One region of the Streptomyces daghestanicus genome, then DNA from elsewhere that is predicted to be linked to it. Evidence: predicted binding sites of a transcription regulator. Region 1 holds the regulator's gene; the other holds the start of a gene.

Region 1 (11,155 bases):
GACGCGGTGGCCGCTTTGCGACCCAGGTGACTGAAAAGACAACGCGTCCACCCACCTCACCGTCAAGCGGTACCACTTAACGAGATGGCAACATCACGCAGCGCTCCCGCGATGAAAACAGAACGACTTCTTCTCCAACATCCCTTCACACAAAGGCCATCACCCATCCCCATCAGGACCCGCGAGATCCGTACAACCAACTCCTTTCCTCACGAGTCGTGATCACGGGGCCGTCGGCGGCCCCCGCCGTTTTCGATCAGAGGACCGAATGAACTCAGCCAGACGCACGACCACGGCCGCCGCCTCGGCCGCCGTCGTGCTCGCCACCGCGGGCGGGCTGCTCACCACCGCCGCGCCCGCCTCCGCCGCCGCGAGCTGCGCCTCGCCCGTCTTCACCCGGCAGTTCTTCGCGAACACCGCCTTCTCCGGCTCCCCGAAGAAGACCGACTGCGACTCCGCGATCGACCAGAACTGGGGCTCCGGCGCGCCCGCCAAGGGACTGCCGGCCGACCGCTTCGGCGTCCGCTGGTCCGTCACCCGCGACTTCGGCTCCGGCGGCCCGTTCGCCTTCACCGCCGCCGCCCAGGACGGCATCCGCGTCTACCTCGACGGCGTCCGCAAGGTCGACCTGTGGAAGAACGTGTCCTCGACCCGGAAGAAGACCGTCGACGTCACGGTCCCCAAGGGCAGGCACACCCTCCGCGTCGACTTCGTGAACTGGACCGGCAAGGCGGACGTCACCTTCGCCTACACCCCCCGCACCTCCGCCTCCGTCGACAAGGTCAAGCCGCTCACCCCCACCGGGGCCTCGGTCACGTACGACGAGGCCACCGGCAAGGCGAAGGTCTCCTGGGCGAAGAACAAGGAGATGGACCTCGTCGGCTACCGCGTCCACCGCCGCCTGAAGGGCACCGAGTACGGCAGCAAGCCGCTCGCCACGACCACCTCCACCTCGTTCACGGACACCACCGTCCCGAAGACCGGCCAGGTCTTCTACTACGAGGTCCGCGCCTACGACAAGGCGGGCAACACCTCGGCGGGGACGGCCGACCAGCCCGTCACCACCGTCGACCGGACGCCGCCCGCGGCGCCGTTCGTGGAGATGGACGCCTGCCCGGCCGACCAGCCCTACGCCGCCCCGGAACTGGTCACCACCGCGGCGAACGCCGCCGACATCGCGCTCTACGAACTCCAGCGGCGGAAGGCGTCCTCGGATGCCTGGACGACCGTCGCCACCGCCGCCAAGGGCGCCTTCTGCGACACCGGCACCCCGGCCGACGGCGCCGAGGTCACCTACCGGGGCCGGGCCCGGGACGCGGCCGGCAACTGGTCGGCGTACTCGCCCGCCGCCACCTTCACCACCGCCGACCGCACCCCGCCGGCCCCCGTCGCCGACGCCCGCGTCGAGTACCGCTCCGGCGTGCCGCACCTGCTCTGGTCCCCCGCCGGGGACGCCACCGCCTACCAGGTGCTCCAGTACGACCCGGCCACCGGCGGCTGGCTCGACGCCCTGCCCGCGCCGGGGACCACGACCGCCACCGAGGTCGTCCCGCGCCAGCTCACGGCGGTGAGCGACACCTACCGGTACGCGGTGCGCGCGCTGGACGCCAAGGGCAACGCCGCCGCCCCCGCCGAGATCACCGTGGACCTGGCCGCCCGGCCCGAGGCGATCCCCGCCTTCCGGACCACCGCCCACCCCTTCGGCGAGGGCGTGATGGTCGAGTGGAGCAGCACCGACCCATGGGCCTTCGACGGCGACGGCCCGCTGCTCGGCTACCGCCTGGAGCGCACCGACCCGGCGACCGGCGCGACCACCACCGTCGACCTGTGCAAGCCGAACAGCTCGGTCGACCTGCCCCCGGAGGCGCCCAAGACGTACTGGACCTGGTCGGGCTCCGACGCGCCCTCCTACGCCGGCCGCAAGCAGGTCAACGGGGTCTGCTGGGACGTCTCCGGGGCGTCCGAGACGACGTACGAGTACCGGGTGGTCACCGTCGACCCGCAGGGCCACGCCTCGCGGCCCGGCCCGGCCGCCACCGCCACCACCCCGGACACCGAACGCCCGGCCCCGGTGGAGAACCTGACCGCCGAGATCATCCCGCTCGGCGTCCACCTGACCTGGACCCCGCCCGCCGACGACGACGTCCAGTCGTACGCCGTCTGGCAAGGCGTCACCGACCCGGAGACCGGCGAGACGGTCTGGGAGGACAACTGCTGGACCGGCAGCTCCCTGACCGCCACCGAGATCTACTGCCCGACCGTGCCGGACGGCGCCGCGCACGTCTACCGGGTGGCCGCCTCGGACGGCTCCGGACTCATCGACCCCTACGCCGGACCCGACGCCTTCCACACCGCCGACATCACGGTCACCCTGCCCGACACCCGGCCGCCCGGCTGGACCGGCACGGACGTCCGCGAGGACCAGTACCCGGAGCTGTACGTGGGCTGCTCGGAGTCCTCGGGCCTCGGTGACTGCGCCCGGTTCGCCGGCTACCGCGTGGAGCGCTGGGACCCGGCCACCGCCTCCTGGCTCACCCTGAAACAGGGCGTGGCGGGCGACAGCGCGTACTACATGGACACCACGGTCCACGAGGACCGCCTGGGCCTGTACTACTACCGGGTCGTGCGCACCGACGCCGCAGGCGCCGACGCCGCCACCACCGAGCGGGCGTACGGCATCTGGGACTCCTGGCTCTGACCGGCCCCGGACGCGGAACGACGGAAAGAAGGGGCCCGGATGCGATCCGGGCCCCTTCTTCCGTACGCTCGTCCGGCTCGGGCGTCTCAGTCGGTGTGGCGTCCCTTCGGCCGCCACACCACCAGCGCGCTGGTCTGCTGGACCTCCTGGTACGGGACCAGGTCACGGCGGTACGACGCGTGCACCGCCGCCTCGCGCTGGCGCATCGCCGCCGCCGCGCCGTCGAGGGCGGCCTCCATCTCGGCGACCCTGGCCTGGAGCGCGGCGACCTGGTTCTCCAGCTCGATGATGCGCTTGATGCCGGCCAGGTTGATGCCCTCGTCCTGCGACAACTGCTGGACCTGACGGAGCAGTTCGATGTCCCGGGCCGAGTAGCGGCGGCCCCGGCCGGCGGTGCGGTCCGGGGAGACCAGGCCCAGACGGTCGTACTGACGCAGGGTCTGCGGGTGCAGGCCGGACAGCTGGGCCGCCACCGAGATGACGTAGACCGGGGTGTCCTCGGTCAGTTCATACGGATTGCGCCGACGACCGTCCATCTGATGTCAATCTCCCTTCGCGGCCTGGAACAGCTCCGCCCGCGGGTCCTCACCCGCGGTCGCCTCGCGGAACGCCTCCAGCGCCTCACGAGCCTTCCCCGTCAGATCCTTCGGGACACTCACCTCGACGGTGACCAGCAGGTCGCCGCGGGTGCCGTCCTTGCGGACCGCGCCCTTGCCGCGGGCGCGCATGGTCCGCCCGTTGGGCGTCCCGGCCGGCAGCTTCAGCGTGACGGGCGGACCGCCCAGGGTGGGCACCCGGACCTCGCCGCCGAGCGCCGCCTCCGCGTACGTCACCGGGACGGTGACCGTGAGGTTGTCGCCCTTGCGGCCGAAGACGGGGTGTTCCTTGACGTGCACCACCACGTACAGGTCGCCCGCCGGACCGCCGCGCTCGCCCGGGGTGCCCTTGCCGCGCAGCCGGATGCGCTGCCCGTCGGAGACCCCGGCCGGGATGCGGACCTGCATCGTCCGGGAGGACTTGGCCCGCCCGGAGCCCTTGCAGACGTCGCAGGGGTTCTCCGCGATCAGGCCGCGGCCCTTGCAGTCCGGGCACGGGTCGGTCAGCGAGAAGCCGCCGCCCGAGCCCCGGGTGACCTGGCCGGTGCCGACGCAGGTCGGGCAGACGCGCGGGGTGCCGTTCTTGTCGCCGGTGCCCGAACAGGCCTTGCAGGGCGCCTGCGAGGACATCCGCAGCGGGACCGTGGCGCCCTCGATGGCCTCCGTGAAGCTCAGGGTGACCTCGGACTCGATGTCCTGGCCGCGCCTGGGCTGCGTACGGGTGCCGCCGCCCGCGCCGCGGTTGAACAGGCCCCCGAAGACGTCACCGAGCCCGCCGCCGAAGCCGCCGGCCCCCTGTCCGCCGCCCTGGGCGCCGCCGAAGAGGTCGCCCAGGTCGAAGTTGAAGGTGCCGCCGCCCGCGCCCGGCCCCGGGCGGAAGCCGCCGTTGCCGAAGAGGGCGCGGGCCTCGTCGTACTCCTTGCGCTTCTTGGGGTCGCCGAGGACGTCGTTCGCCTCGGAGATCTCCTTGAAGCGCTCCTCCGCCTGGGCGTTGCCCTTGTTGGCGTCCGGGTGGTTCTCGCGGGCGAGCTTCCGGTACGCCTTCTTGATCTCGGCGTCGGTGGCGTCCTTGGGGACGCCGAGGACCTTGTAGTAGTCCTTCTCGATGAAGTCCTTGGTGCTCATCCCCGACGTCCCTCCTTCCTGCTGCTCACGAGATCAGCCCTCGGCCGGGCCACCGCTCTCCTTGTCGTCGCCGGACTCCGCGTCGGCCGGCTTCTCGCTCTCCTCGGCCGGCTTGACCGTCTGCGCCCCGGGCTGGGGCTCGGCGACGGCCACCCGCGCGGGGCGGATGGTGCGCTCGCCGATCCGGTACCCGGGCTGCAGGATCGCCACGCAGGTCGTCTCGGTGACGTCCGGCGCGTAGCTGTGCATCAGGGCCTCGTGGATCGTCGGGTCGAAGGGCTCGCCCTCCTTGCCGAACTGCTGGAGGCCCAGCTTGGCCGCGACGGCTTCCAGCGACTCGCCGACGCCCTTGAAACCGCCGACCAGTTCGCCGTGTTCCCGGGCGCGGCCGATGTCGTCGAGGACCGGGAGGAGTTCCGTCAGGAGGTTCGCGACGGCGATCTCCTTGACGGCGACCCGGTCCCGCTCGACCCGGCGGCGGTAGTTCTGGTACTCGGCCTGGAGCCGCTGGAGGTCCGCGGTGCGCTCGTTGAGCGCGGTGCGCGCCTGGTCCAGCTGGGCCAGCAGGCCCGCGTCCTGGCTCGCGTCCCCGGCCGGGGCCGCCCCCGCCTCCGAGGAGGAGGGGGCGGCCTTCGGCTCGGCGTCTTCGGAGGCGGCGCCGGAGGGGACGTCGGGCTTCTCGTCAAAACCCGGGGTCTCCTCCGTCACGCGGCACCGTCCTTGCGCTCGTCGTCGACGATCTCGGCGTCCACCACGTCGTCGTCGGCCTTGGCACCGGCGCCGGCGCCGGCACCCGGGGCCTCGCCGCCGGCGGCCTGCGCGCCCTGGGCGTCGGCGTACAGCGCCTGGCCCAGCTTCTGGGAGACGGCGGCGACCTTCTCGGTGGCGGTGCGGATCTCGGCGGTGTCCTCGCCCTTGAGCTTCTCCTTCAGCTCGGTGAGGGCCGTCTCGACCTCGGTCTTGACGTCACCGGGGACCTTGTCCTCGTTGTCCTTGAGGAACTTCTCCGTCTGGTAGACGAGCTGCTCGCCCTGGTTGCGGGTCTCGGCGGCCTCGCGGCGGCGGTGGTCCTCCTCCGCGTACTGCTCGGCCTCCTGGCGCATCCGGTCGACCTCGTCCTTCGGCAGCGAGGAGCCGCCGGTGACGGTCATCTTCTGCTCCTTGCCCGTGCCCAGGTCCTTCGCGGTCACGTGCATGATGCCGTTGGCGTCGATGTCGAAGGAGACCTCGATCTGCGGGACGCCGCGGGGCGCCGGCGGCAGACCGGTCAGCTCGAACATCCCGAGCTTCTTGTTGTACGCCGCGATTTCGCGCTCGCCCTGGTAGACCTGGATCTGCACGGACGGCTGGTTGTCCTCGGCGGTGGTGAAGATCTCGGACCGCTTGGTCGGGATCGTCGTGTTCCGCTCGATGAGCTTGGTCATGATGCCGCCCTTGGTCTCGATGCCGAGGGACAGCGGGGTGACGTCGAGGAGCAGGACGTCCTTGACCTCGCCCTTGAGGACACCGGCCTGGAGGGAGGCGCCGATGGCGACGACCTCGTCCGGGTTCACACCCTTGTTGGCCTCCTTGCCGCCGGTCAGTTCCTTGACCAGTTCGGCGACGGCGGGCATACGGGTGGAGCCACCGACGAGAACGACGTGGTCGATCTCGCTGAGCTGGATGCCGGCGTCCTTGATGACGTTGTGGAACGGCGTCTTGCAGCGCTCCAGCAGGTCGGCGGTCAGCTGCTGGAACTGGGCGCGGGTGAGCTTCTCGTCCAGGTGCAGCGGGCCCTCGGCGGAGGCCGTGATGTAGGGCAGGTTGATCGAGGTCTCGGTGGACGAGGACAGCTCGATCTTCGCCTTCTCGGCGGCCTCGCGCAGGCGCTGGAGCGCCATCTTGTCCTTGGAGAGGTCCACGCCGTGACCGGACTGGAACTGCTTCACCAGGTAGTCGACGACGCGCTGGTCCCAGTCGTCACCACCGAGGTGGTTGTCACCGTTGGTGGCCTTCACCTCGACGACGCCGTCGCCGATCTCCAGGAGGGACACGTCGAAGGTGCCGCCACCGAGGTCGAAGACGAGGATCGTCTGGTCGTCCTTGTCGAGGCCGTACGCCAGCGCGGCGGCGGTCGGCTCGTTGACGATGCGCAGGACGTTCAGGCCCGCGATCTCGCCGGCCTCCTTGGTGGCCTGGCGCTCGGCGTCGTTGAAGTACGCCGGAACGGTGATCACCGCGTCGGTGACCTTCTCGCCCAGGTAGGCCTCGGCGTCCCGCTTCAGCTTCTGCAGCACGAAGGCGCTGATCTGCTGCGGGTTGAAGTCCTTGCCGTCCAGGTTGATCTTCCAGTCGGTGCCCATGTGGCGCTTGACCGACCGGATGGTCCTGTCGACGTTCGTGACCGCCTGACGCTTGGCGACCTCGCCGACCAGCACCTCACCGTTCTTCGCGAAGGCGACGACGGACGGCGTGGTCCTGGCGCCCTCGGCGTTGGTGATGACGGTGGGCTCGCCGCCCTCCAGAACGCTGACGACGGAGTTAGTCGTGCCCAGGTCGATGCCGACCGCACGTGCCATGGTTGATTCCTCCAGCTGACTTGAGTGGAACAGGCTCAAGTGTGCACCACGACGTCCGCCGGGTCAATAGACCTGAGTCAACTGGACTCAACTCTTATCCGTTCCTTACACGCAACACCGCGCCGACCAGCGAAAACATGAGCGGGGGCACGCTTCTCGCACCGGACATCCCCTCGCCGACGCGTTCGAGTACCCCGCCGGGGCAGGACCAGCGGCGCGGCGGCGGGGGCACACCCGGGCGGACCGGGCCGCTCCGGTCAGGGTCGCCTCAGCGACACAGATCACCACACGCCCGACTACAGTGCGGCGGAGGATAGGGGTAGTCTCAGACGGACTGCATAAGCTACCGCTCAGTAACACCGAGCAGCCGAGCAACCCGGCAGCTCCGCACCACACAGCCCCCTCGAAACCTCGCAGGCCCGAGGAGCCCCCAAATGCAACTCGCCGCGATCATCGTGTCGCTGGTTCTGATCGTGGTCGGCGTGGCACTCTTCGCCCGCGCTGTCCTGCAGATCGTCAACTACATGCGGCTGGGCCAGCCCGTACCGGCCGGCACCCGGACCGACGCCCCCGCGCAGCGCACCCTCACGGTGGTCAGGGAGTTCCTCGGCCACACCCGGATGAACCGCTGGGGCATCGTCGGCGTCGCGCACTGGTTCGTGGCGGTGGGCTTCTTCTCCCTGCTGCTGACCATCGTCAACGCGATCGGCCAGCTCTTCCAGGCCGACTGGATCCTGCCGGTCCTCGGCGACTGGGCGCCGTACAACGTGTTCGTCGAGTTCATCGGCACGATGACCGTGCTCGGCATCCTCACGCTGATCGTCGTCCGGCAGCTCAGCCACCCGCGCCGGCCGGGCCGCAAGTCCCGCTTCGGGGGCTCCAACTTCGGCCAGGCGTACTTCGTCGAGGCCGTCATCCTCATCGTGGGCGTCTGCATCTTCATGCTGCACGCCCTGGAGGGCGCCCTGCACCACGTCGACGGCTACGAGGCGTCCTTCTTCATCTCGTACCCGGTGGTCGCCGCGCTCAAGGGACTGAGCCTGTCCACCCTGCAGAACCTCGTCTACTTCTTCGCCGGGCTGAAGATCGCGACCTCCTTCATCTGGATGATCACGGTCGCCCTGAAGACCGACATGGGCGTGGCCTGGCACCGCTTCCTGGCCTTCCCCAACATCTGGTTCAAGCGGAACGCCACCGGCGAGACCTCGCTGGGCGAACTGCTGCCGATGACCTCCGGCGGCAAGCCGATCGACTTCACCGACCCCGGCGAGGACGACGTCTTCGGTGTCTCCCAGGTCGAGCACTTCTCCTGGAAGGGCCTGCTCGACTTCTCCACCTGCACCGAGTGCGGCCGCTGCCAGTCGCAGTGCCCCGCCTGGAACACCGGCAAGCCGCTCTCCCCCAAGCTCCTGATCATGTCCCTGCGCGACCACGCGCACGCCAAGGCGCCGTACCTGCTGGCCGGCGGCGGCAAGACCATGGAGGGCGAGGAGAAGGCGTCCGAGGAGGCGCTGAAGGACGTCCCCGCGGCGGCGCTGGCGGAGGCCGAGCGGCCTCTGGTCGGCACGCTGGAGGAGAACGGCGTCATCGACCCCGACGTCCTGTGGTCCTGCACCACCTGCGGCGCCTGCGTCGAGCAGTGCCCGGTCGACATCGAGCACATCGACCACATCGTCGACATGCGCCGCTACCAGGTGATGATCGAGAGCGCGTTCCCGTCCGAGGCGGGCACGATGCTCAAGAACCTGGAGAAGAAGGGCAACCCCTGGGGCCTGGCGAAGAAGCAGCGCCTGGAGTGGACCAAGGAGGTCGACTTCGAGGTCCCGGTCGTCGGCAAGGACATCGAGGACCTGACGGACGTCGAGTACCTGTACTGGGTCGGCTGCGCCGGCGCCCTGGAGGACCGCGCCAAGAAGACGACCAAGGCCTTCGCCGAGCTGCTCCACATGGCGGGCGTCAAGTTCGCCATCATGGGCGGCGACGAGAAGTGCACGGGTGACTCGGCGCGGCGCCTCGGCAACGAGCCGCTGTTCCAGGAACTCGGCATGGAGAACGTCATGTCCCTCAACGCCGCGTTCGGCGAGGAGACGGACGACGACGGCAAGGTGACCGAGGAGTCGAGGAAGCCGAAGTCGGCGAAGAAGATCGTCGCCACCTGCCCGCACTGCCTCAACACCCTGGGCAACGAGTACCCGCAGCTCGGCGGCGACTACGAGGTCATCCACCACACCCAGCTGCTCCAGCACCTCGTGGACGAGGGCAGGCTGGTCCCGGTCACCCCGGTCGAGGGCATCATCACGTACCACGACCCCTGCTACCTGGGCCGGCACAACAAGATCTACACGCCGCCGCGCGAGATCATCGCCGCCGTCCCCGGCGTCCGCAACGAGGAGATGCACCGCCACAAGGAACGCGGCTTCTGCTGCGGCGCCGGCGGCGCGCGGATGTGGATGGAGGAGCGGATCGGCAAGCGCATCAACAACGAGCGCGTCGACGAGGCCCTCTCCGTCAACCCGGACATCGTCTCCACCGCCTGCCCGTTCTGCCTGGTCATGCTCACCGACTCGGTCAACGGCAAGAAGAACGACGGCAAGGCGAAGGAGTCGATCCAGGTGGTCGACGTCGCCCAGCTCCTGCTGGACTCCGTCAAGACCCCGGCCGACCCGGCCGGCGAGGCCGAGACGGAGCCCGCGCCGGAACCGGAACCGGCGAAGTAACCAGGCCGCGGCACACCGAAGCCCCCTGCCCCGCCCGCCCGGGGGACCAGGGGGCTTCGCCGTACCCCCTAAGGGCCCGGCGTCCCGCCCCCGTAAGGGATGTCACAGCTCGGCCGCAAAGCCGCCCCAGGAGCCCCGGCCCCGGCACGTCACTCTGCGGGACCAGGTACGTTCGGAAGCGTGGCTGGATTCAGGATCGGACGCGGCCGGGACAACGGCGCTCCTCAGACGCGACCGCAACACCCCCCGCACGGGCAGCAGACGCCGCAGGGACAGCCGTACGGCTATCCCCCGGCGCCGCAGCCGTACCCTCCGCAGCACCAGCCGTACGCGGCCGGCTCCGGCGGATGGCCGCAGGCCGACGGCGGCGGCGGTGGCTACGGCGGCCGGCCGGCCGGCGACCACGGCGAGCCGGAGTACTTCGGCGACGGCGGCCACCCGCACGGCGCCCCGCACGACCCCTACGCCGCCAACAACCCCGGCCACACCCAGGCCTTCTCGATCGGCGAGGACCCCTACACCCAGGGCGACACCTACCGCGCGGGCTCGGCGTCCCCGCCCCCCGGCCCGATCGGCCCCCGCCTGCACTGGAAGGACCTGCTGAAGGGCATCGTCACCGCCCCGAACCGGACCTTCCTCCAGATGCGGGACTACACGATGTGGGGCCCCGCCCTGATCGTGACCTTCGTCTACGGCCTGATCGCGGTCTTCGGCTTCGACGGCGCCCGCGAGGACGCGATCAACGCGACGCTGTCCAACGCGATCCCCATCGTCCTGGTGACGGCCGTCGCGATGGTCCTCTCCGCCTTCGTCCTGGGCGTCGTCACCCACACCCTCGCCCGCCAGCTCGGCGGCGACGGGGCCTGGCAGCCCACGGTCGGCCTCTCCATGCTGATCATGTCCCTCACGGACGCCCCCCGTCTGATCGTCGCCATGTTCGCCGGCGGCGACGCGCCCTTCGTCCAGATCCTCGGCTGGATCACCTGGATCGCGGCCGGCGCGCTGCTCACCCTGATGGTCGGCCGCTCCCACGACCTCCCCTGGCCGAAGGCGCTGGGCGCGTCCGCGATCCAGCTGGTGGCACTGCTGTCGATCGTGAAGCTGGGCACGTTCTAGGGCCTGTCGTTCGGATCAGGTCGCGGGGAATCGGCTGTGCCTTCCTCGCGCCGGTGAGCGGGGCCTGGTGCGTGCGGATGCGAGGCGGAGGAGGGAGTCGACGCGGAGCATCGGCGAGTGACGACAACGCGGCAGGTGCGCGCACCAGGCCCCGCGTCCGCAGCGTGATCCGAACCGCAGGCCCTAGCGTCCCGCGCGCTCACGTTCCGGGCGGACGCACGAGAAGGGGCTCCCGGCGGGTACCGGGAGCCCCTTCTCGTCTCGGCCCGCGCGGCCCCCGACGCGGCTCAGGCGTCGAGGACCTGCCCGGAACGCCTGACCACCGGCGGCTCGACCGACCACGGG
Region 2 (11,155 bases), 1.0 Mb from region 1:
CACGTGGGCGTGCGGCGGCAGCGCGGCGATGCGGACCCGCTCGTAGCGCTCGATCTCGCTGACGGCGGCGCGGACCACGTCGACCAGCGGCACCGGGCCGGCGCTGTGCCGGCCGTGCTCGGTGCCGGCGAGGACGAGGAGGTTCTCGCTGTGCCGGCGCATCACGGTGGCGAAGTGGTCGAGCTTGAAGAGGGTGGCCAGCCGGTCCGGGTCCTGCTCCCGCTCCTCCAGCGACTCGATGACGCCGAGCTGCCGCTCCACCAGGGCGAGGGTGCGCAGCGCGAGGTTGACGTAGGTGGCGCCGACGCTCTGGCGGACCTGCGCCAGCTTGGTGGCGGACTCGGCGAGTTCCGCGCGCAGCTCCTCACGGGCGTCGGCCATCTTCTGCCGCTGGCCGACCAGGTGCTTGCGGTCGGACTCCAGGGTGGTGACGCGCTCGGCGAGGGCTGCGGCGTGCGCGTGCAGGGCGTTGACGGAGCGGACGGCCTTGGCGAACTCGTCGTTGCGGCCGGTGAAGGTGAGGGGTTCCTCGGCGGCCGGGTTCTCGGCCTCGGCGAGGCGGGCGGTGCCGCGGCGCAGCACCGACAGCGGCCGGGTGAGGCTGCGGGCCAGCGCGGTGGCGACGCCCACGGCCAGCAGCATCAGCGCGCCGAGCACGGCGACGCGGATCTCCAGCGCGGTGACGTCGTCGTCGCGGAGCCGCGCGAGGTCGTCGGCGCGCCGCTCGTAGAGGGCGGACTCGGCGCCGCGCATGGCGTCGACGCGGGCGGAGAGGGCGGCGGACAGCTTGGTGACGTCGGTCGTGAGGTCGTCGTCGGAGAGGGACGGCTGGTCGGTCAGCTCGGCCAGGTACTTCTCGGCGGCGTCGGCCTCGGGTCCGGTGACCGTGGCGTCGTAGCGCTCCTCGGTCGCCTCCGGGGCGCCCTCGCGGAAGGCGGCGAGGGCGGCGTCGGAGCGCACCCGGGCCTCCTGCGCGGCGGCGGCCAGGGCGTCGCGGGTCTTGCCGTCGGCGCCGGAGGTGGTGCTGGTCTCGGTGGGCAGGCCGGTGACCGGGTCGTACGTGGTCCGGGTGCTGCTCGGCACGCTGAGGGCGGCCAGCAGCAGTCCCCGGGCGGCGGCGGCCTGCTGGACGGCGGAGTCCAGCTCGGCCAGCGCGTACGCCCCGGCGCCCGCGCGGGGCGGCATCTTCTCGGCCAGCTCCTCGGCGAGGCCGTGGAGTTCGGTGACGGCGGCCGAGTAGGCGTCGTGCGCTTCGAGGGCGCTGCTCTTGCCGCTGAGCGCGGCCCGGCGCAGCGCGGCGACGGCGTCGAGGTCCTCGCGCAGGGCGGCGGGCGTGTCGGGGTCGGCGCGCAGCTCCTCGACCTGCCGGTCGACGCGGGAGCCGCGCTGCTCGGAGGGCGCCCTGGACTCGGGGCGGCCGGCGGCGATGTAGGGGGTGACCTCGTCGCGTTCGTCGGCCAGCGAGTGGGCGAGGGTGAGCGCGTCCTGGGTCCGCTCGGCGAGCGTGACCAGGTCCTGGGAGTCGTGCAGCTGCCCGGAGGCGGCGACGACCGAGGGCGCTCCGGCGCCGGCGATGGCGGCGGCCACCACGAGGACGGCGATGATCAGCCGGTTCCGTACGTGGGTGGGGCGGCCCTTGCCCACGACGGGCCCCGGGGCGGGTGGCTGGGCGGGGACCGCGGTGCCGGCCGGGCCGCCCGGAGCGGAGGTTCCGGTTCCGGCGGGGGCTCCCGGGGCGGGGGTGACGGGGGTTCGCTCCGGACCCCCGGCGGGGGCCGTCTGCTTGCCTTTGCGACGAGGCCGCGTCTTCTGCACCGGTGCTCGCATTCCTGACTCGTGTACCCGTGGGGCCGGGTGGCGCTCCGTCAACTGGCCGGCCGGCCCGTGCGTCGTCCGTCGCCGAGCCGTCGTCCGTGCTCGGACGGGGCGGGACCGCCACCGGCTCCCGACCCTCCCAGTGCCTGTGGGCAACGGGTGTGCAACACCTGGCCCGCCACCCGAAGGAGTGAACCCCGGAGGTGAGTTGGGGAGCAAGTCGCCGGCCGGCGGCCGACGGGCCCGCGCCGCACGCCGGTTGGACTCCGGCGGCGGGGCGGTGGCAGGATGTGCCGCCGCGCCTTCCCGGAGTACGGTATTCCGTCAGAAATCCGGCGGTTGACCTGCACCGGCGCGGCGCCTCCGGTCCGTCCGCCGGTACGTCGCGGAGGCCGCGCGGCGCTCGGGCAGACTGGTCCGATGCGTACGGATCTGGTCTCGGAACCCGGCATGTCCGGCCTGCCCAACGAGGACTTCGCGAGCGTCGCGCTTCCGGCGTCCGGACGGGGCGGCACGGTGGTCCTCCTGGACGGCGTCACCCCGCCGCGCGAGGCGCCGGGGTGTACGCACCCGGTGCCCTGGTTCACGGCGCGCCTCGGTGGGGCGCTGACCCGGCTGACCGTTTCACTCCCGGATGTTCCTCTCGCCGACGCGCTGTCCCGCGCCATCGCGGATACCGCCGAGGCACACGCGGAAACTTGTGACCTTTCTCACCCCAGGACACCGCAGGCGACGGTGGTTCTGGCCCGCTGGTCACCGGAGTCCGTCGAGTACCTGGTCCTGTCCGACTCGGCCTTGCTGGTCGAGGCGCCCGACGGCGCGGTCACCGCCCTCCTGGACGACCGGCTGGCCCGGCTGCCCCGGTCGGCGCTCGCCACCGAAGCCCTGGTGGACGCGACCCTGCGCAACAAGGAGGGCGGCTTCTTCACGGCGGCGGCCGATCCGGCGGTGGCGGCGCGCGCGGTGACGGGGACACTGCCGCGCGGCGCGGTGCGGGCGCTCGCGGCGCTGACGGACGGGGCGGCCCGCTGGGTGGAGAAGTTCGGCGAGGGCGACTGGACGGACCTGCTGGGCGTCCTCCGCAAGGAGGGCGCCCAGAACCTGGTGGACCGGGTGCGCCGGCTGGAGCGGGACGACACGGAACGGGCGTACCTGGGGCGGAGCAAGACGCACGACGACGCGACCGTGGTCTACGTCGAGCTGTGAGCGGGGCGGCCCCCGCGGCGGGTCACTTCTCCATGCCCCGGTTGAGTTCGTGCAGCAGCCGGGCGAGTTCCGCGACCTCCCGGGGGTCCCAGTCGGCGAGGCGGCCGGCGTAGCGGGCGCGGCGGGCCTCGCGGACCCGGCGGACCCGCTCGCGTCCCTCCGGGGTGAGGTCGACCAGCCAGGCCCGGCCGTCGGCGGGGTCGGGTTCGCGGGCGATCAGACCGAGGTCCTCCAGGGCGCGCAACTGGCGGGACATCGTCGCCTTGCCGACGCCGATGAAGGCGGCGAGTTCCGTGGCGCGCTGCCCGCCGCACTCCCCCAGCCGGACCAGGAGCCCGTACGCCGAGGACTCCAGGTCGGGGTGGACCTCGCGGGCCATCTCGGCCTGATTGCCCCGGGCGCGGCGCAGCAGCACCGTCAGCTCGCGTTCGAGTGCGAGGAATTCCGGCTGCCGCGTGTCCCCTCCGGTCCGCTCGGTGCCGCCTTCGCGTCCGCCGCCGTTCCCGCTGTCGTGCACGTCAGTTCCCGCCTCGGTTCTCCGGTCCTGAAACCGTTCCTGAAAGTTTCCGCCGCGCGCCGTCATCGCCGCAGTTCGGCCAGTATTTCGCAGGCTTAGACCAACGGCGGCTCCCGGCACCCCTTCCCCCGGCGGGTCTACGTGCGTAGCGTCGGGCCCCGCACTCGCAATGGCATGTTCACGCCACTTTCCGAGCACCACGAGCCCACGAAAGGCCCGTCATGCCCGTCCTGCCCGTGCACAGACCCGGACCGGCCCGCCGCCGGCGCTCCGCCGTCCTCGGCGGCCTGACCGCCGCGGTCTCGGCGCTCTCCCTCCTGCTCGCCCTGCCCTCGGCCGCCGCCGACGTGCCGCCCCGCGGCTCGGCGTACCTGGGCATGGGCGTCCCGGCCCACGACGGGGAGCACGGCAGCCCCGTCCCCGGCGACGCCACCCAGACCGAGGGCGTCGACGTCTCCAGCCACCAGGGCAACGTCGCCTGGTCGACCCTGTGGAGCAGCGGGGTCAAGTGGGCCTACGCCAAGGCCACGGAAGGCACGTACTACACCAACCCGTACTTCGCCCAGCAGTACAACGGCTCGTACAACGTCGGCATGGTGCGCGGCGCGTACCACTTCGCCACCCCGGACACCACCAGCGGCGCCGCCCAGGCCAACTACTTCGTCGACCACGGCGGCGGCTGGTCCCGGGACGGGAGGACGCTGCCCGGCGCCCTGGACATCGAGTGGAACCCGTACGGGGCCTCCTGCTACGGCAAGACACAGGGCCAGATGGTCGCCTGGATCGGTGACTTCCTGGCCACCTACAAGGCCCGCACCGGCCGGGACGCCGTCATCTACACGGCGACGAGCTGGTGGACCGAGTGCACCGGGAACTACGGCGGCTTCGCCACCGCCAACCCGCTCTGGATCGCCCGGTACGCCACCGCGGTGGGGACGCTGCCGGCCGGCTGGGCGTACTACACGATGTGGCAGTACACCTCCTCCGGGCCGACCGTCGGCGACCACAACCGGTTCAACGGCGCGCTGGACCGCGTGGTCGCGCTCGCCAACGGCTGAACGCGGCGCGGGGCCCCCGGCGGTCTCCGCCGGGGGCCCCGCGCCCCGCGTCACGCCGCGACCGGCACCTCGCTGGTCGCGGGCGCCAGCGCCAGCTCCAGCACCTGGCGGACGTCGGTGACGGCGTGGACGTCGAGCGTGTCCAGCACCTCCTGGGGGACGTCGTCCAGGTCGGGCTCGTTCCGCTTGGGGATGATCACCGTGGTGACCCCGGCGCGGTGGGCGGCGAGCAGCTTCTGCTTCACCCCGCCGATCGGCAGCACCCGCCCGGTCAGCGAGACCTCGCCGGTCATCGCCACGTCCGTGCGGACCAGCCGGCCGGACAGCAGGGACGCCAGCGCCGTCGTCATCGTGACGCCCGCGCTCGGGCCGTCCTTGGGCACCGCGCCCGCCGGGAAGTGGATGTGCACGCCCCGGTCCTTCAGGTCACCGACCGGCAGTTCCAGCTCGGCGCCGTGCGAGCGCAGGAAGCTCAGGGCGATCTGCGCCGACTCCTTCATCACGTCACCGAGCTGCCCGGTCAGGGTCAGCCCCGCCGCGCCCGTCTCCGGGTCGGCCAGCGACGCCTCCACGTAGAGGACGTCACCGCCTGCCCCGGTGACCGCCAGGCCGGTGGCCACGCCCGGCACCGCGGTGCGGCGCTCGGCCGGGTCCTGGGCGGACTCGGGCACGTGGTGCGGCCGGCCGATCAGGTCGCGCAGGTCGTCCGCGCCGACGGTGAACGGCAGCTTCCGCGAGCCCAGTTCGTGCTGGGCCGCCACCTTGCGCAGCAGCCGCGCGATGGACCGCTCCAGGGTGCGCACGCCCGCCTCCCGGGTGTACTCCCCGGCCAGCTTGCGCAGCGCGCCCTCGTCGATGCCCACCTCCTCGGCGTCCAGACCGGCCCGCTCCAGCTGGCGCGGGAGCAGGTGGTCGCGGGCGATGACGACCTTCTCGTCCTCGGTGTAGCCGTCGAGGCGGACCAGCTCCATGCGGTCGAGCAGGGCCTCCGGGATGGCTTCGAGCACGTTGGCGGTGGCCAGGAACACCACGTCGGAGAGGTCGAGTTCGACCTCCAGGTAGTGGTCGCGGAAGGTGTGGTTCTGGGCCGGGTCCAGGACCTCCAGCAGCGCCGCCGCCGGGTCGCCCCGGAAGTCGGAGCCGACCTTGTCGATCTCGTCGAGGAGGACCACCGGGTTCATCGACCCGGCCTCCTTGATCGCCCGTACGATCCGGCCGGGCAGCGCGCCGACGTACGTACGGCGGTGACCGCGGATCTCCGCCTCGTCGCGGACGCCGCCGAGGGCGACCCGGACGAACTTGCGGCCCATCGCGTGGGCGACGGACTCGCCGAGCGAGGTCTTGCCGACGCCGGGCGGGCCGACCAGGGCGAGGACCGCGCCGCCGCGCCGGCCGCCGACGACGCCGAGGCCCCGGTCGGCGCGGCGCTTGCGGACCGCCAGGTACTCGGTGATGCGCTCCTTCACGTCCTGAAGGCCCGCGTGCTCGGCGTCCAGGACCCGCTGGGCGCCCTGGATGTCGTAGGCGTCCTCGGTGCGCTCGTTCCACGGCATCTCCAGGACCGTGTCGAGCCAGGTGCGGATCCAGGAGCCCTCGGGCGACTGGTCGGAGGAGCGCTCCAGCTTGTCGACCTCCTTGAGGGCGGCCTCGCGGACCTTCTCGGGCAGGTCGGCGGCCTCCACCCGGGCGCGGTAGTCGTCGGACTCCTCGGCGGGGTCCTTGCCGTCGCCGTTCAGCTCGCGCAGCTCCTTGCGGACCGCTTCGAGCTGGCGGCGGAGCAGGAACTCGCGCTGCTGCTTGTCGACGCCCTCCTGGACGTCCTTGGCGATGGTCTCTGCGACGTCCTGCTCGGCGAGGTGCTCGCGCAACTGCGCGGTGGCGAGCCGCAGCCGGGCCACCGGGTCGGAGGTCTCCAGCAGCTCGACCTTCTGGGCGGTGGTCAGGAACGGCGAGTAGCCGGAGTTGTCGGCGAGCGCGGAGACGTCCTCGATGGCCTGGACGCGGTCCACGACCTGCCAGGCGCCGCGCTTGCGCAGCCAGGCGGTGGCGAGGGCCTTGTACTCCTTGACGAGTTCGGCGACCTGGCCCGGCAGCGGGTCGGGCACGGTCTCGTCGATCCGGGTCCCCTCGACCCACAGCGCGGCGCCGGGACCGGTGGTGCCGGCGCCGATCTTCACCCGGTTCCGGCCGCGGATCAGCGCGCCCGGGTCGCCGTCGGCCAGCCGGCCGACCTGCTCGACGGTGCCGAGCACGCCGGTACCCGCGTACGTCCCGTCGATCCGGGGCACCAGCAGCACCCGCGGCTTGCCGGGCTCGGAGCGGGCGGCGGCCTGGGCGGCCTCCACCGCGGCCCGGACCTCGGAGTCGTTCAGATCGAGCGGGACCACCATCCCCGGCAGCACGACCTCGTCGTCGAGCGGCAGCACGGGCAGGGCGAGCGACGTGAACGGCGTGGACTCAGCAGCCATGATCTCCCCTTCGGCAGTCAAGTTGAGCTGTATGCACTCAAGTACATCGACTCAATGCCCGGGGGCCAGCCGTTGTTCCCGGTCCCGTGTTCGCTCTCGGCGATCACCGTGCCGGGGGCCCCGCGAAGGGGGTGCCAGGATGACGGAATGCCCGTCCACGAAATTCCCGAAGTCCTGGACCGCCGCGAGGGCCCCTACGGCGAGGTCGTGCTGCGCCGGCACGGAGAGCTGCTGCAGATCATCGCCAACGGCTGCTTCCTGATGGACACCTCCGACGGCCGCTCGGAACGGCTGCTGGTCGACGCGGCGCTGGCCGCGCTGCCCGCCGGCCGCCCCGCGCCCCATGTGCTGATCGGCGGCCTCGGCGTCGGCTTCTCGCTGGCGCACGCGGCGGCCGGCCCCCGCTGGGGCCGGATCACGGTGGTCGAGCGCGAGCCGGCCGTCATCGACTGGCACCGCGACGGCCCGCTGGCCGGGCTGACCCGCGAGGCGCTGGCCGACCCCCGCACCGAGATCGTCGAGGCGGACCTGGTGGCCTACGTCAATGAGACGTCCGACACATACGACGCGCTCTGCCTCGACATCGACAACGGCCCCGACTGGACCGTCACCGAGGGCAACGAAGGGCTCTACGGACCGTCCGGACTCGCGGGCTGCGCACGGCTGTTGAGGCCCGGCGGGGTGCTCGCCGTGTGGTCCGCGCAGCCCTCCCCGGTTTTCGAAGAAACCTTGCGTAATGCCGGTTTCCAGCAGGTGCGTACCGAAGAGATCCCCGTTGCCCGGGGCGTTCCGGACGTCGTGCATCTCGGCGTCAGGGCTGGATAGCAAAGCCGTGGTGACTCCCCGTACGCTGCTGCTCTGACGCGGATCATTCAAGCGTCGACCGCAGCCATGGGATCACCCCACGGATTCCGTAAAGCACACCTCAGGGGCGGGCGATGGAGCAGACACACACCTCCCACAACGGCACGGCGACGGCTACGCAGGGCGCGCAGCGCCGGGTGCTGGTGGTCGAGGACGATCAGACGATCGTGGACGCCATCGCGACCCGCCTGCGCGCCGAGGGCTTCCTGGTGCAGACGGCCGGCGACGGCCCGGCCGCCGTCGACACCGCCGAGGCCTGGCAGCCCGACCTGCTGATCCTCGACATCATGCTGCCCGGCTTCGACGGCCTGGAGGTCTGCCGCCGGGTCCAGGCGCAGCGCCCGGTGCCGGTGCTCATGCTCACCGCCCGCGACGACGAGACGGACATGCTGGTCGGGCTCGGCGTCGGCGCCGACGACTACATGACCAAGCCGTTCTCGATGCGCGAGCTGGCCGCCCGGGTCCACGTGCTGCTGCGGCGCGTGGAGCGGGCGGTGGTCGCCGCCTCGACGCCGCGCAGCGGCATCCTCCGCCTGGGCGAACTGGAGATCGACCACGCGCAGCGCCGGGTGCGGGTGCGCAGCGAGGACGTCCACCTCACCCCGACCGAGTTCGACCTGCTGGTCTGCCTGGCGAACACGCCCCGCGCGGTGCTCTCCCGCGAGCAGTTGCTGGCCGAGGTGTGGGACTGGGCCGACGCCTCCGGCACCCGGACCGTCGACAGCCACATCAAGGCGCTGCGCCGGAAGATCGGCGCCGAGCGCATCCGCACCGTGCACGGTGTGGGCTACGCGCTGGAGACACCGACGCCATGAGCGCGGGGCGGCAGGCCGCACGGAGGAGCCCCGGCCCCCGGGACACCGGGGAACCCTGGGGCGGCGTACGCCCGTTCTCGATCAAGACCAAGCTCGGCGCGCTGGTCGTCACCTCGGTGCTGATCACCACCGGCCTGTCGGTGATAGCCGTGCACACCAAGACCGAGCTGCGCTTCATCACGGTCTTCTCGATGATCGCCACGCTGCTGATCACGCAGTTCGTGGCGCACTCGCTGACCGCGCCGCTGGACGAGATGAACGCGGTCGCCCGGTCCATCTCGCACGGCGACTACACCCGCCGGGTGCGCGAGAACCGCCGGGACGAGCTGGGGGACCTGGCCGGGACCATCAACCACATGGCCGACGACCTGGAGGCCCAGGACCGCCAGCGCAAGGAACTCGTGGCGAACGTCTCGCACGAGCTGCGCACCCCCATCGCGGGTCTGCGCGCCGTGCTGGAGAACATCGTCGACGGGGTCACCGAGGCCGACCCGGAGACCATGCGCACGGCCCTGCGGCAGACCGAGCGGCTCGGCCGGCTGGTGGAGACCCTGCTGGACCTCTCCCGCCTGGACAACGGCGTCGTACCGCTGCGCACCCGCCGCTTCGAGGTGTGGCCGTACCTGTCGGGCGTGCTGAAGGAGGCCAACATGGTCGCCTCCGCCCGCGCGGGCATGGCCACCGGCTCCGGCAGCCACACCCGTACCGACGTCCACCTGCACCTCGACGTCGACCCGCTGGACCTGACCGCCCTCGCCGACCCCGAGCGCATCCACCAGGTGGTCGCCAACCTGATCGACAACGCGGTCAAGCACAGCCCGCCGCACGGCCGGGTGACGGTCCGGGCGCGCCCGGGCGCGCTGCCGGACTCGCTGGAGCTGGAGGTCATCGACGAGGGCCCCGGCATCCCCCGGTCGGAGTGGCACCGGGTCTTCGAGCGGTTCAACCGGGGTGCGGTGACCCGGCCGCACGGGCCGGGCAGCGACGGGGGCACCGGCCTGGGCCTGGCGATCGCCCGCTGGGCGGTGGACCTGCACGGCGGCCGGATCGGAGTGGCCGAATCCGAGCGCGGCTGCCGCATCCTCGTCACCCTTCCGGGCCTGCCGACGACGACGAGTTGACGTAGGGTGCTCATCGGAGCCGCATGATCCACAGACGTTCGCGCTGACGGACACGTGTGAGCACGCAGAGGCCCGGCCCGCTGGGGCACCCGGGCCTGTTTTCCTGTTCCCGTTCGACGCGGAACCACGCTTGTTTCCCGCCATTTCCAGCGCCGAAACACCCGCCGCGATGTGACTTACGCGACGATGGCCCGGCCCGGCCTGACCTTCTCGCCCGGGGAGGCGTAGCCTTTATTCCCGCTGTCCATCACCTTGTGAAGCGGAAGAGGGCGGTTGCCGCCGTGTCGCCACAGTCCCCCAGTAACTCGAGCATCTCGACCGACACCGACCAAGCGGGGAAGAACCCCGCAGCGGCCTTCGGTGCCAATGAGTGGCTCGTAGACGAGATCTATCAGCAGTACCTCCAGGACCCGAATTCGGTCGACCGCGCCTGGTGGGACTTCTTCGCCGACTACAAGCCGGGGGCCGCCGCCCAGGCCGCGTCGGGCACCACGGCCGCGGGGGCCGCGGAGACCGCCGCACCGGCTCCCCAGGCCGCCCAGGCACCCGCCCAGGCCCCGGCTCCGGCCGCCCCGGCACAGCCCGCCCAGGCCCCGGCGCCCGCCGCTCAGCCGGCCGCCGCGCGGCCCGCCGCCCAGGCCGCTCCCGCCGCCCCGCCGCAGGCGAAGCCGGCCCCGGCCAAGGCCGCCCCCGCCAAGGCACAGCCCGCCACGGAGGCCGCCGAGGGTCCCGAGCTGGTCACCCTGCGCGGTCCGGCCGCCGCGGTGGCGAAGAACATGGACGCCTCGCTGGAGATGCCCACGGCCACGTCCGTGCGCGCCGTCCCGGTGAAGCTGCTGTTCGACAACCGCATCGTCATCAACAACCACCTCAAGCGCGCCCGCGGCGGGAAGATCTCCTTCACGCACCTCATCGGGTACGCGATGGTGCAGGCCATCAAGGCCATGCCGTCGATGAACTGGTCCTTCCAGGTCAAGGACGGCAAGCCCACCCTGGCCAAGCCGGAGCACGTCAACCTCGGTCTCGCCATCGACCTGGTCAAGCCCAACGGCGACCGCCAGCTCGTCGTCGCGGCGATCAAGAAGGCCGAGACGCTGAACTTCTTCGAGTTCTGGCAGGCCTACGAGGACATCGTCCGCCGCGCCCGCGAGAACAAGCTGACGATGGCCGACTTCACCGGCGTCACGGTCTCCCTGACCAACCCCGGCGGCCTCGGCACCGTCCACTCGGTCCCGCGCCTGATGCCCGGCCAGTCGGTCATCATGGGCGTCGGCGCGATGGACTACCCGGC

The links. The regulator HspR, encoded in region 1, represses chaperone genes until heat shock. The targets are predictions, from matches to a motif close to TTGAGNNNNNNNNNCTCAA.
Region 2: a site for HspR is predicted at 7,087-7,105, ahead of lon (endopeptidase La). Genes of this name have one in related genera too.

What each region holds. Positions count from the first base shown of each region.
Region 1 covers NZ_BNDX01000008.1:1,948,349-1,959,503, forward strand. Annotated here, with positions in the region: gene Sdagh_RS18305 (PA14 domain-containing protein) at 269-2,698, shown strand; gene Sdagh_RS18310 (heat shock protein transcriptional repressor HspR) at 2,785-3,234, opposite strand; gene dnaJ (molecular chaperone DnaJ) at 3,241-4,419, opposite strand; gene grpE (nucleotide exchange factor GrpE) at 4,453-5,127, opposite strand; gene dnaK (molecular chaperone DnaK) at 5,124-6,977, opposite strand; gene Sdagh_RS18330 ((Fe-S)-binding protein) at 7,412-9,694, shown strand; gene Sdagh_RS18335 (Yip1 family protein) at 9,794-10,810, shown strand; partial or broken gene Sdagh_RS18340 (phosphoribosyltransferase) at 11,098-11,155, opposite strand, start outside.
Region 2 covers NZ_BNDX01000008.1:919,618-930,772, forward strand. Annotated here, with positions in the region: gene Sdagh_RS13525 (sensor histidine kinase) at 1-1,815, opposite strand, end outside; gene Sdagh_RS13530 (protein phosphatase 2C domain-containing protein) at 2,236-3,021, shown strand; gene Sdagh_RS13535 (MarR family winged helix-turn-helix transcriptional regulator) at 3,044-3,538, opposite strand; gene Sdagh_RS13540 (lysozyme) at 3,769-4,596, shown strand; gene lon (endopeptidase La) at 4,647-7,064, opposite strand; gene Sdagh_RS13550 (spermidine synthase family protein) at 7,212-7,889, shown strand; gene Sdagh_RS13555 (response regulator transcription factor) at 8,003-8,743, shown strand; gene Sdagh_RS13560 (HAMP domain-containing sensor histidine kinase) at 8,740-9,864, shown strand; gene Sdagh_RS13565 (multifunctional oxoglutarate decarboxylase/oxoglutarate dehydrogenase thiamine pyrophosphate-binding subunit/dihydrolipoyllysine-residue succinyltransferase subunit) at 10,146-11,155, shown strand, end outside.